Pelagicoccus sp. SDUM812003: one gene and its partner. The protein of the gene in region 2 binds, or shares a complex with, the protein of the main gene of each other region. Links are inferred from orthologs where the notes say so. Each region holds a gene or a part of one and is shown on either strand. Other genes may lie near its edges. The genes, in order: tsaD and tsaE.

What was found.
Region 1: the proteins of tsaE (region 2) and tsaD are in contact, whole or in part, in a crystal structure (PDB 6N9A), measured with the Thermotoga maritima proteins. The link is inferred for Pelagicoccus sp. SDUM812003 from one-to-one orthologs. Residues at the interface, in WP_004082108.1 of Thermotoga maritima: Leu37, Gly38, Lys46, Lys57, Val59, Lys60, Ser61, Thr63, Phe64, Thr65, Leu66, Met67, Val69, Pro71, Tyr82, Arg83, Leu84, Asp86, Asp88, Phe89, Asp93, Ile128, Asp130, Glu131, Arg134; in WP_004082750.1 of Thermotoga maritima: Cys10, Asp11, Arg49, His50, Leu82, Gly84, Gly135, Gly136, Glu154, Thr155, Leu156, Asp157, Asp158, Ser159, Glu162, Asp165, Lys166, Arg169, Leu170, Tyr175, Lys213, Thr214, Leu217, Tyr218, Gln221, Arg222, Asn324.

What each region holds. Positions count from the first base shown.
Region 1 is NZ_JARXHY010000008.1:205,633-211,343, reverse strand. Bases 1,957-4,939 are described here. They hold tsaD (tRNA (adenosine(37)-N6)-threonylcarbamoyltransferase complex transferase subunit TsaD), read left to right. Parts: upstream 1,957-2,923; coding sequence 2,924-3,955; downstream 3,956-4,939. Other genes in these bases: QEH54_RS13005 (isochorismatase family protein), read right to left, coding at 4,073-4,939; QEH54_RS13015 (CsgG/HfaB family protein), read right to left, coding at 1,957-2,729. Also shown: rpmB (50S ribosomal protein L28), read right to left, coding at 90-320; QEH54_RS13020 (SAM-dependent methyltransferase), read right to left, coding at 414-1,433; more of QEH54_RS13015, read right to left, coding at 1,584-1,956; more of QEH54_RS13005, read right to left, coding at 4,940-5,242; QEH54_RS13000 (hypothetical protein), read left to right, coding at 5,383-5,711.
Region 2 is NZ_JARXHY010000007.1:198,181-203,907, reverse strand. The notes cover bases 1,876-4,874. They hold tsaE (tRNA (adenosine(37)-N6)-threonylcarbamoyltransferase complex ATPase subunit type 1 TsaE), read left to right. Parts: upstream 1,876-3,157; coding sequence 3,158-3,592; downstream 3,593-4,874. Other genes in these bases: QEH54_RS11775 (aldose epimerase family protein), read right to left, coding at 3,679-4,692; QEH54_RS11785 (thiamine-phosphate kinase), read left to right, coding at 2,191-3,174; QEH54_RS11790 (type II CAAX endopeptidase family protein), read left to right, coding at 1,876-2,194. Outside these bases: tRNA (N(6)-L-threonylcarbamoyladenosine(37)-C(2))-methylthiotransferase MtaB, read right to left, coding at 1-1,313; more of QEH54_RS11790, read left to right, coding at 1,397-1,875; QEH54_RS11770 (twitching motility protein PilT), read right to left, coding at 4,884-5,727. UniProt on the Escherichia coli protein: Required for the formation of a threonylcarbamoyl group on adenosine at position 37 (t(6)A37) in tRNAs that read codons beginning with adenine.

The DNA of each region.
Region 1 (5,711 bases), on a different replicon or contig from region 2:
CATGGGCTAGGGGGGCGCAGGGACGCGAAAAAGCCGCATCCTGCGAAAGGAGGCGGCTGATTAGTAAAGTCTATTGGGCTTGATCGGGCTTATGCCTTTTCCACCAGGCCGGCTTTGAGAGCCTTGACGCTGACCCAGATGCGCTTGATTTGTCCAGAAGCGAGACGAACGCGAACGCGCTGAAGGTTCGGACGGAACTTTCGCTTGGTGGTCTTGGTAACGTGGGTACCGATGCCGCCGCTCTTTTTGGTCTGACCCTTGCGGTGGATGATCGAGCCGGTTGTGGGACGTTTGCCTGTGATTGCGCAGATTCTAGCCATGTCGGAAATTGGTTGAGAAACGGGGAAGAAATGGAGCGGGACCCCGCTTGGCAAGGATGAAATGCGTTTTTTTCGTGGTCGCTTGGGATCGCGCTACGCTCGCGGAGTGGAGAGGCGTGTCGCGGAAAGGGCTTGGAATTTTTGTCCCATGAGCGAGGGGTGGGTGAGTTCCTTGAGCTTTCGACGGATAGGGTCGAGGCTGGAGCGCGAGGGATCGAAGACCTTTTGCAGGAAGCTCGGCGCTCGGCGAATGATGAAGGACTCTTGGCTCTGCAGCGAGAGGTCTACGAAGCCGGACTGCTTGAGGGCGCTCTCCAGATCGTCCCAGCAAATGTGGTGGGTGATGTCGATGCAGCCGGGCGATTGCAGGATGTCGGGAATAATCTGGTGGCGGAAGTAGCCTCGACAGCTGCCTTGGGGCGTGTCGTGTAGGAGGGATTGCCAGGTTTTTCCGTAGTCGAAGGCGATGAAGACTCCATCCCAGGGCTGGTTGACGATCGAACGTGCCAGGCTGTTGGCTCCGGTGGGAAGATCGATGGTGTAGCCTTCGGGACGCTGATCGGGCAGGGGGCGCAGGTAGGATGTGGCCTCGTCGCTGAGCGTCTCTCGCTGTTGCCAGCGAAGCTCGCGATCTTCGAATCTGAGACCGTATTCCTTCCAATCGCCAGAAGCGACCCTGACTTGGCGGAAGCTCTGGGCGTCGAAAAGCTCGTTGGAGAAAACCACTGCTGGCGAGGGAATCTCGATGGGTTGCCCGAATCCTATAGTGGCAAGGCTGCGAAAGGGATGCCCTTCCGGGCTAAGGAGCGAGCTGTCCGGTTCCGCTCCGATTTCCACCCAATGGGCGTCGGATGGGTCGATTTCTAGGGAGCGAAGGCGATCGCAGGCCGCCTCGATGATGATCTCGGCGAAAGCTGCTCGGAGGCTTACGGAAGTGTAAAAGTCGGACTGCGGGTTTCGTCCCACCCGCTGCCGCTCTTTTATATAGTATCCGTGCTGGGGGTGGTAGAGCGCGGTTTCGATGAAATCGGGCAGCTCGATGAAGCCGGCGGCGTTGGCCTGGGCGGCCAGGGCGTCGAGCAGTTCGGAAGAAGGCGTGGGAAGTTCAGTCATGAAAACGTGAGCGGGTGCAGCATTCGCGGCGTTGGCCCTGGGTCAAGCCGCTGATAGGGTCTTGAACGGGGTTGGGCCTCGTGAAAAAAGACCCGCTTGAGCGAACAAGCGGGTCCATCAAAGGTGCTGAGCTGCGGGCTGCCTCGACTACTACTTTCGCTTGCCTTTCAAGTTCCAGTCTTCGCCGTATTCGATTTCGCCCACCGGGGCGGCGGATACGACCTTGTCGCCTCGGGAGAGGGCGCTGGCGTCGAAGTCGACCGCTTGGGCGAACGAGAACTTTTCCTGGACCTTCACGATTTTCAGATTTCCCAGAGCGGTTTCCATGGCCCCCAGCGAGAGACCGGTATCCGGGTCGATGAATTCCTCGCCCTTGCTGATGGCTTGCAGGACCTGGCCGTTGTCCACCGCGTTTTCCCCGAGATTGATCACCACCTGGCCGTTGGGAGCGACTTGGATCACCGAGCCCTCGGTCGGTTCGAGACCGATCTGCTTGATCAGCTCGTAGATGCCTACATTGACGGCGACGATCATGGCCTTGCCGATTGGGGATTTCGAGAAATTGCTGAAGGCGCCGCCGGCGGCGCCGCTGCCCCCCCAGGCTCCGCCGCCGAAGCCAAGGCTCTTGGAGGAAGTCACCACGGTGACCTGCTTGGAGAAGGTCACCTCGCTGGTTTCCGCGTCGATAAGGCGAAAGGCCATCTGCACCATGGACTTGCTGCCGCCCACTCGCACGCCAGCGAGGGCTCCGCCGGTGAGGCCGCCCAGTCCGATGCTGTTTCCTTTGTAGTTCGGCTCGTAGGAGGTGACCACCGCTTTGATGAAGGTGTTCGCCCCGAGGACTTTTCCGACCTTGGCAGCTGAGGGCTGGGCCACGCGTCCGGAGGCGCCTAGGTCCTGCTCGTCGAGCAGGTTGCCGAGCACCTCGCGCTCCACGATGCGGAAGCGACCGGTGTTGTTGAGGATGTCGGTGATCATGGCGTCGATGCCGTTGACCGGGACCTGGTTGAAGTCGGCCGCCGAGTATTTGATGGTCTGCCCGTTTCCGTAGCTGATGGAATGGGTGGCGGTGGAAGAAGAGTTTTCGACCGGAAGCACGCCGATGCGCGTTTTCGGCCCTTCGTAGTCGCCGTACTGGACCTTGATCAGGTCCATCGGCTGGTTTTCGGCGATGGCGTCGAGGCTCTCCGGAAGGGGGATCAGGTCGCCCTTTATTTCGGCGTAAGCGAGGTAGTCGGCATAGGATGACGCTGCAGTCGCGCACGCGACCACCAGCGGGAGGAAGGCTTTTTTCATGAGCTGAGTTAGGATTAGGTGGTTGTTGTAACAGTTTGGGAGGGTTGGATCCAACCAAGGGTTATCTTCACCCACCTAAGGGTTCGCTTCAAACCTTATTTGCCGGGCCGAAGGCGGAGGGGGGGCGATTCAAGTAAGGGCCTGACCGCTATTTGGTTGCGCGTCGAGTCGAGAGGCGTAATGCAGTGGTCGAAATGCTGCTTGCCATCGAAAGTTCCTGCGACGAGTCGGCCCTCGCTCTGTTCGAGCCCGGCAGGGGCTTGGTGGGCGAATGGATCAGCAGCCAGGTGTCTTTGCATGCCGAATACGGCGGTGTGGTACCGGATCTCGCTAGCCGCGAGCATCTCAATAATTTCGGGCCATTGCTCAAGGAAGCTCGCTCGGCGAATGGATTTGATCGGATCGATGAAATCGCAGTGACTACCGGTCCGGGCCTTGCCGCTTGCTTGGCCATGGGCCTCTCGGTGGCCAAGGCGTTAGCGGTCGCGTGGCAGGTGCCGGTTTACGGAGTGAATCACCTTCGGGCCCACGCTCATTCGCCATTCCTTCCCGTTTACGAAACTGACCCTGAGGCGTTCGATGCCAATCTGGAGAAGGATTTGCTTCCGCATTTGTCGCTGGTCGTATCGGGAGGCAACACCTTGCTCGCTCGCATCGATACGGACCGCTCTTTGAAACTGTTGGGTTCGACCATTGATGATGCAGCCGGAGAGGCCCTCGATAAGGGCGCGAAGCTACTGGCCCTTGGCTATCCAGGCGGACCGAAGCTGGAAAAACTCGCTGCGGGCGGCGATGCCAAAGCCTATGGCTTTCCGCGGGCCTTGATGGATAAGAAACGCTTGGATTTCAGCTTTTCCGGATTGAAGACCAGTCTACGCTATCAGTTGGAGAAAATGGATACGCAGGCGGTGGAGCGAGAGCTGTCTCATCTCTGCTCCTCCTACCAAGAGGCAGTAGTTGATGCGTTGATACGGAAAACCGACATTGCGCTGAAGCGAGGCGGCTACAAAAGCATTGGCCTCTCGGGAGGCGTATCCAACAATGGAAATCTACGCCATCGATTCGAGCAGCTGGCGAAGCGTCGACAGGTAAAAAGCTTGCTCGCTCAGCGTTGCCACACTGGCGACAACGCCGGAATGATCGCCTTCAGTCACGTATTCGAGAAATCCCGACAAACGCGGGAGCTGGATGTGTATCCAGCATTGCAGATCGAGCAGCTCGGCTGATTTAGAACGCTTTTCGGCGAGAGGCTTCGCGAACTAGGTCAAGTAGCAGGTGAGCGGGGGATCGTTAATCTCCGACCGCCCGCCGACTACGGCTACCTGAAGGTGGCAGAATCAGGCCTATTCGCCTTGGTTAGACTCGGGCTGGGGCTCTTCTTTTTTGGCGACTTTTCTAGCCGCTTTCTTGGCGGCCTTCTTCGCCGCTTTTTTGGCAACTTTCTTGGCGGCCTTCTTCGCTGTTTTTCGGGCGGTTTTCTTGGCTGCCTTTTTGGCGGATTTCGGCTGTTCGGCCTCCGAATCAGGCGTCGAGGCGTCTGGCGCCTTGGGCTCTACAGCGGCGGCGGGCGTCGGTGACAGCTCGCGTTCGCCTTTCGAGGGCGTCGGGTCCGGTTGCTCGCTCGGCCTTCCTTGGTGGCGGGATTCGGATGAGGAGGAACCGTCGTCGTTCGGACGCTCGGAATCAGGTCGCTCCCCGCCGTCCTGGCGGTTGTCTCGATCGCGACCGCGTCCTCGGCCCCGTCGGCGACCGCGGCGACGACCGCGTCGCTGCTCGTTTCGCTCGTCGTCGCTATCATCGGAAGCTTGGTTGTCCTGATGCTCGTCGCTTTCGCTTGGCTGCTCTCCTTGTGGGGGTCTCTGTTTTTGACGAACCTCGCGCGGGGAGTCCTCGGCGGGAGCGACGCGGTTTTCCAGGTAGGTCTCGAGGGAGAAGTCGGGATCTCCGAAGGCCTTCACTAGTTTGGTGAAGGGGCGGAAGTAGGGGTTATGAACGTCGCCCAGCAGGCTGTAGAAAACCGTTTCCGAGGGTAGCACCTGGCAGCCGATGCGCTTGAGGGCGTCGAGAGCGGGTCCTTCGTCCTCCGCGCGGCGGGCTCCGAGGCAATCGCTGAAGAAAGTGGCGTCTACATCCTCGTCGGTGGCCTGCAGTCCGGTTTGGTAGACGCAGATTGGCGTTTCCAGTCCGATGATCAGCAGGTGGTAGATTTCCTTTTCGCGCAGGAAGCGGTCCATGCCGGCGGCTCCGAGGGCGGAGAAGGTGTGCTTGCCGAAGACCTTGGGGTTCTTGGCCAGCTTGTAGAGGCTGGAGTTGGTGCGTCCCAGCTTTTCGGGGACTTGTTCGGTGAATATGGTCTGGATGCGCAGGCAGCGGGCGGCCTCGATGGCGAATGCGGCGCGCTTGAGAAAGGCGTCCTTGTTGTGGAGGGTGTCGATGAAGACGTCTTGCGCGTCGAGAACGAGCAGGGCGACGGAGTCGAGGATTTCAGGGCGAACCTTGCGGTTGATTTGCATGCTGCGATGCTGGATTTGAGTTTTTTGGTCGGCTTAAGCCGCGAGAAGTGAGAAGCTTAAAGAGCAATCCGTGGAGGGAATCAATAAGAAGCCGGAGATTTTTCTAGCCAGCGGCTCTAGGGCTCAAATAGAGAATGGGCATGGATTGGCATATTAGCCCGGTGGCGAGGAAGTCCTATTTGAGCAATAGGGAGTTTGAGAAGGACGAGCGCGTGTCCAGCGCCTTGGTGAAGACCGAGGACGGCGAACTGCAGCGCGTGGACGTGGCCTTCGTCGAGCGCGACCAGGTGGAGTTGCCGGGCGAGGAGATCTGTCGCTGGACTCAGGTCTTCAAGCCGAAGCCGGACGATGGCAAGGAGGAGGCGGAAGCTCTCAAGCTGACCGCGGACAATCTGTTCATCAGCTTGTTCGAGGGGGAGGAGGAAGCGACGCTTTCGGAGGAGAACAGCGAGTTGAAGCACTTTTTGGC
Region 2 (5,727 bases):
CGCCCGCAACGGTTGGCCAAGTCCAGGCCCTTATCCACTGCCCGTTCGCCCTCGCGCGGGACCACCACGCGAATGTAGTTGTCAGTATAGCTCGGCCAGCTATCCGGCTTCGGGTTTTCGAAGAGCACCCGCATCTCCTTGCCGAGATGGGACTCGTAGAAGTCGTAGCGCTTCTTCGCTGACAAGCGCCTCAAGTAGGCGCTGCGCCGGGCGCGCTCGGGAATCGGCACCTGATCCTCGCGCCGGGCTGCCACCGTGCCCTGTCGCTCGGAGTAGGAAAACACGTGACAGAAATCGAAGGGATTCTCCAAAAACACCTGACAGGTTTCCTGGAACTCCTCGTCCGTTTCGCCGGAAAACCCCACCATGATATCGGTGCCAATGTAGCAGCCGGGCACGCTGTCGTGAGCGAGGTGAAGAAACTCCAGGTATTCAGAAATCGTATACTTGCGACGCATTTCCCGCAGAACCTTGTCGCAACCGCTCTGCAGCGGTATGTGAAAAAACGGCAGCAAAGCGTGCTGCGGATCGTTCATCAACGCGAACAGCTCCGTCGGGATGGTGGTCGGCTCGATGCTGCTGATGCGGATGCGATCGATGCCGGGAATCGCGTTGAGCTTTTCCAAAACGGCGAGCAGCCCGCCACGCTTCGTCTCGTAGGTGCCGATGTTGACGCCGGTGATCACGATCTCGCGAATCCCCTGCGACGCCTTGAGGCGCGCCTCTTCCAGCAGATTTTCCATGTCCCGAGCCCGGGCCGCGCCGCGAGCGAAGGGGATGATGCAGAAACTGCACACGAAACTGCAGCCGTCCTGGATCTTCAGGTTGGCCCGCTGGTTGAAAGGCACATCGCCAAAGTTCCGAATGGAGAAATCCTCCTTGCTGATGCGTTCGCGGATGATGACCGGCTTCTCGTTCTTCTCCTGGCCGACGTAGTCGATCACGCTCATCTTCTCCTGGTTGCCGATGATCAAGTCGACACCGCCAATTTCGGCGATCTCCTTGGCTCCCATTTGCGAGTAGCAGCCGATCACCGCCGTGTAGGCTTCGGGGTTCCTTCGAACGAACTGCCGGATGGTCTGCCGGCATTTCGAGTCGGCCAGGTTGGTCACGGTGCAGGTGTTGATGATGCCGAGATCCGCGGGCTCGCCGAAGGGCACGATCTCGTAGCCACGCTGCTCCAGTCCCTGCTGAATCAGCAGCGTTTCCGACTGGTTCAAGCGGCAGCCGAGGGTGTGCAGGCAAGCGCGTTTCTTGGCGACGTCATTCATGGCGAAACCGACCTTCCATAGAGCAAGAACGCGGATTGTCATGCAAAAAGCTCCCTTCGCCCGCCGAATCCGAGGTCGGTTAACACGTTTTTGAACTCGCCCCGCGCTCGCATCTGCATTCCTTCATGGACGTCTTTTCCATGATCGCCGATTCCACCGAACAGAAACTCACGGACGCCGCCGCCAACGCCCTTCCCAGATGGAACATCGGCGCCGCCGACTTTGGCATCTTCATCGCCCTGCTCTTTTCCAGCATGGTGGTCGTCTCGGCTTTGGCGGCGAAAATAGCCCATTGGGCCGTGGGACCGACCGAAGAAGGAAGCGACCCGCCGCTGATCGTCTTCCTCGCCGGAAATCTCGGCACCCAGCTGGGCATGGTGGCGGCCTTCGCCGCGTTCATCCTGATCACCCGCCATCAGCACCAGGAAAGCGCCTCCCGCCCGTCACAAGTGAAGTCGGTCCGCCGCTCCGCCCTCATCGGACTCAAGTGGCTGGCCATCTCCTATCCGGTTATGATTGGAGTGAACCTGATCTGGAAAGTGGTCCTGCAGGGGTTGGGCTTCGAGCAGGTGACCCAAGACCCGATCCGTCTGGTGCAAGAGGGAGGCTCTTTGGCCGAGAGAACCATGATCTACACCATGATCGTGCTGGTCGCCCCGGTGTGCGAGGAGCTGGTGTTTCGGGGGGCGATCTTCCGATTTCTCCACCACAGATTCCCCCTGACCGCCGCCACGGCCATTTCCGCCGCCCTCTTCGCTCTGATCCACTTCAACCTCTACAGTTTCGCTCCCCTTTTCGTGATCGGCGTCACCCTGGCGCTCGCCTATCGAGAGTCCGGCTCCTTGCTCTCCGCTGTGGTGCTGCACGCCGTTTTCAATACCATCAACCTGTTTATCATCCTGCTCTTTCCCGACGTCACGTGAGCCCCTTCACCTCAGATACCCACCAATCCATCGCCACGCTCGGCGAAGTCGAACTCATCAAGCGGATCCGCGACTGGCTGGGCGACGCGAATCCCGCCCCACCCGAGGGCATCGGCGACGACTGCGCCCGCTTCCAACCAAGTCGAAACGACGTGCGGCAGCTCGTCACCACCGACCCGGTCATCTATGGCTACCACTTCGATGACCAGCTCTCGCCCGAGCAGACCGCGGGCAAACTCGCCAAACGAAACCTCAGCGACGTGGCCGCCATGGGAGGAACGCCGCGCATCGCCACCGTCAGCCTAGCCCTTCCGCAAAACGTCTCGATCGCGTGGATACAGCGTTTCTACGAAACGCTCTCCAAGCTCGGAAGACGCTATCGGTTTCAAATCGTAGGCGGCGACATTTCCGGATCCGACGGGTTCCTCGGAGCATTCCTCACCTTGATCGGCGAAACCGAGCCCGGGCACCCCGGTTTGCTCCGCCACCGAGCGCAGCCAGGGAGTCCACTCTACGTATCCGGGGCCATCGGAGGAACGCGACTCTGCAAGCACTACGACTTCGAACCGAGACTGGAGGAAGGTCGATGGCTAGCCCGAAGCGGCGCCTGTCTCTCCTGCACGGACCTGAGCGACGGACTTGGAAAAGACCTCAAGAACATCCTGTCTCCAACTACTGGATGCAGCATCGACTGCGCTTTGCTTCCGATTTCCGACGACGCGATTCGAACGTCGAAGGATTCCGGACACACGAAATTCCACCATGCGTTCAACGATGGCGAGGACTACGAGCTTCTCTTCGCCCTGGACCCAAAGGCGGATCTTCGGGAATTCGAAGCCGCTTGGAGTGGGAATTTCGATACGCCACTTACCCGCATCGGCACCTTCGACGCCTTGGGAAGCGGTTCCGAGGAAAGCCCTCTCAAACTCATCAACGCCCCAGACTCGCTTCACGTTTCAGGCTATGAACATCTTAGATAAGCTGGCTCGGGGCATCGTCACATCCCAAGCGGAAGAAACGATCGAAATCGCCCGCAATCTGGCGACCGTTCTCCCCGAGGAGGCAGTGCTGGCATTGGAAGGCGATCTGGGAGCCGGAAAAACCACTTTCGTGAAAGGCCTAGCAGAGCGCTGGCGTATCCAAGAGCCCATCACGAGCCCGACCTTCAATATCTACAATCTATACCAAGGCGATCGGCAGCTGGCCCACATGGACGCCTATCGCCTGGAGAAGTCGCCCGAGATCTGGGAGGAACTGATGCTGGAAGAGCTGATCGCGCCTCCGTTCTGCCTCGCCATCGAATGGCCCAGCAAGCTGGCGTTCATTCCTTGGACCATTACCCATACCCTTCGCTTCGATGCCCGGGGCGACGAGCGAAAAATCACCCTCATCTCGTAGGATGCCTCGGTCGGAGAAAAAAGGGACGCGCCTCCAGCGAGGCGCGTCGTGTATCAAAAATCCTGCTACTTCCGAAACCGTTTCGCCTAGCGAACGCCGAACGCGTATACCGTCTTCGACTTAAAAACCTCTCCCGGGCGCAAGGTCGTCGTCGGGAAATGGCCGATGTTGGGCGAATTCGGAAAGTGCTGCGTCTCCAGACAGAAGCCGCTGCGCTTTTGGTAGACCGTTCCACCTTTTCCCTTCAGCGAGCCATCGAGAAAGTTGCCCGAATAGAACTGAACACCTGGCTCAGTGGTGTAGACCTTCATCTCGCGTCCTGACTTCGGATCCCAAGCGGTAGCGGCCAGAGCGAACTCGTCGGGCCTCTTGTCGATGACCCAGTTGTGATCGAAGCCGCCGCGGGACGATACCACCCCTGCTTCGTCCACATCCTGACCGATCGCCTTGGCTTGGCGAAAATCCATGCCACAGCCCGCTACCGGTACGATCGCTCCCGTAGGAATGCCGCCGTCATCGGTCGCGGTGTAGAACTCCGAATTGATCTGCAGCTCGTGATCCAGCGGCGAGGGGCCAGCATGACCGGCGAGGTTGAAATAGGCGTGATTGGTCGGATTGTAGACCGTGGTCTTGTCTGCAGTGGCTTCGTATTCGATCACCCACTCGTTAGCATCGGTGAGCTTGTAGATCACAGTGGCCTGCAGATTGCCCGGATAGCCTTCCTCTCCATCCTTGCTCAGGTAGCTCAGCTTCACGCCCGTGAACCCGTCACCCGAGATCTCCTCCGCATCCCAAACCACCTTGTCGAAACCACGCTTGCCGCCGTGCAAGTGGTTTTTCCCGTCGTTGGCGTGCAATCCGGAAACATACGTTCCGTCCAGGCAAAATGAGCAGTCCCCGATTCGGTTTCCAAAACGTCCGATGATCGCTCCGAAATACGCGTCGTTGTGGTCCTGATACTCCTCGACGGTTTCGAAGCCAAGCGTCACATCCGCCAGTGTTCCGTCACGGTCCGGTACGTGAATTTCGGATACGATGCCACCGAAATTGGTGAGCTTCAGCTTCATGCCGTTTTTGTTTTCGAGCGTAAAGAACTCCATAGGTCAGAGAATTGCGTTTTGTTTGAGAGAGAAGACCGACGCCGCTTTCCAGCAGCCACCCCGATTCTAGCCAAGTCATTAGCGATGCAAGCCTCATTTCCCCGCTTTTATAAGCGGAGCGAATATTGGATGCGAAACCCGCCAACCGCTCTGCTCCTGCCCGATCGCCAGCGAGCGAGCGTTCGAAACGCCTAATTCGCTTCGCCGAGCATCTTGCCGAACACCATGCGGCCGCCGCTGGTGGGTATGATGCTGTCGACCTCGATCAAAACGGTGCTTCCGACCAGATCGGCTCCGTTGTTGACCACGACCATGGAGCCGTCCTCCAGATACCCCACCCCCTGGCTGTCCTCCTTGCCGATCTTGACCAGCTTCACGGAAAGAGTTTCGCCCACTTCCACTTCGCGCGAAAGGGCCTTGGACAGGCCAAGCATGTCCACGAAAGGGATTCCCTCCTGACGCGCTCGCCTGATCAGTCCCTCGCTAGTGGTCAGCAAGCGCCCCTTGAGGCTGCTCACCACGAACATCAGCTTCTCCTCGCGGCTCTGCTTGCGGTCGACGTCGCTGTCCACCACCCGCACCTCCACATGATCGAAGTCGCGAAGCTCCGACAGCGTCTTGAGGCCGCGTTTTCCGCGATTGCGCTCCTCCTCGACGGCCGAATTGTTCAGCTCGTTCAGCTCGTCCAGAATGAACTTCGGCAAAAACAGCACGTCGCCCAGCATGCGGGCCTGACAGAGCTTTGAGACGCGGCCATCCACCAGGCAGCTGTCGTCCAGCACCACCAGCGGCGCTTCCACGCGCTGCGGCTCGAAGCGGACGTACGGAATCACGAGGTTGAACTCGTCCTTTCCCCGCAGCGCGATGACCGCGGACAGATAGGTGATCACGATGAAAACTCCAATGCGCGAGATGTAGATGACCTGAGCGTCGCCTTCCTCGAAAAGCGGAGAGATGGAGATGAAATGCGAAGCCAGAATGCCCATCAGCAAGCCAAATGTCATCGCCGACAGCCCCCGCAGAGAGAAGCCCTTG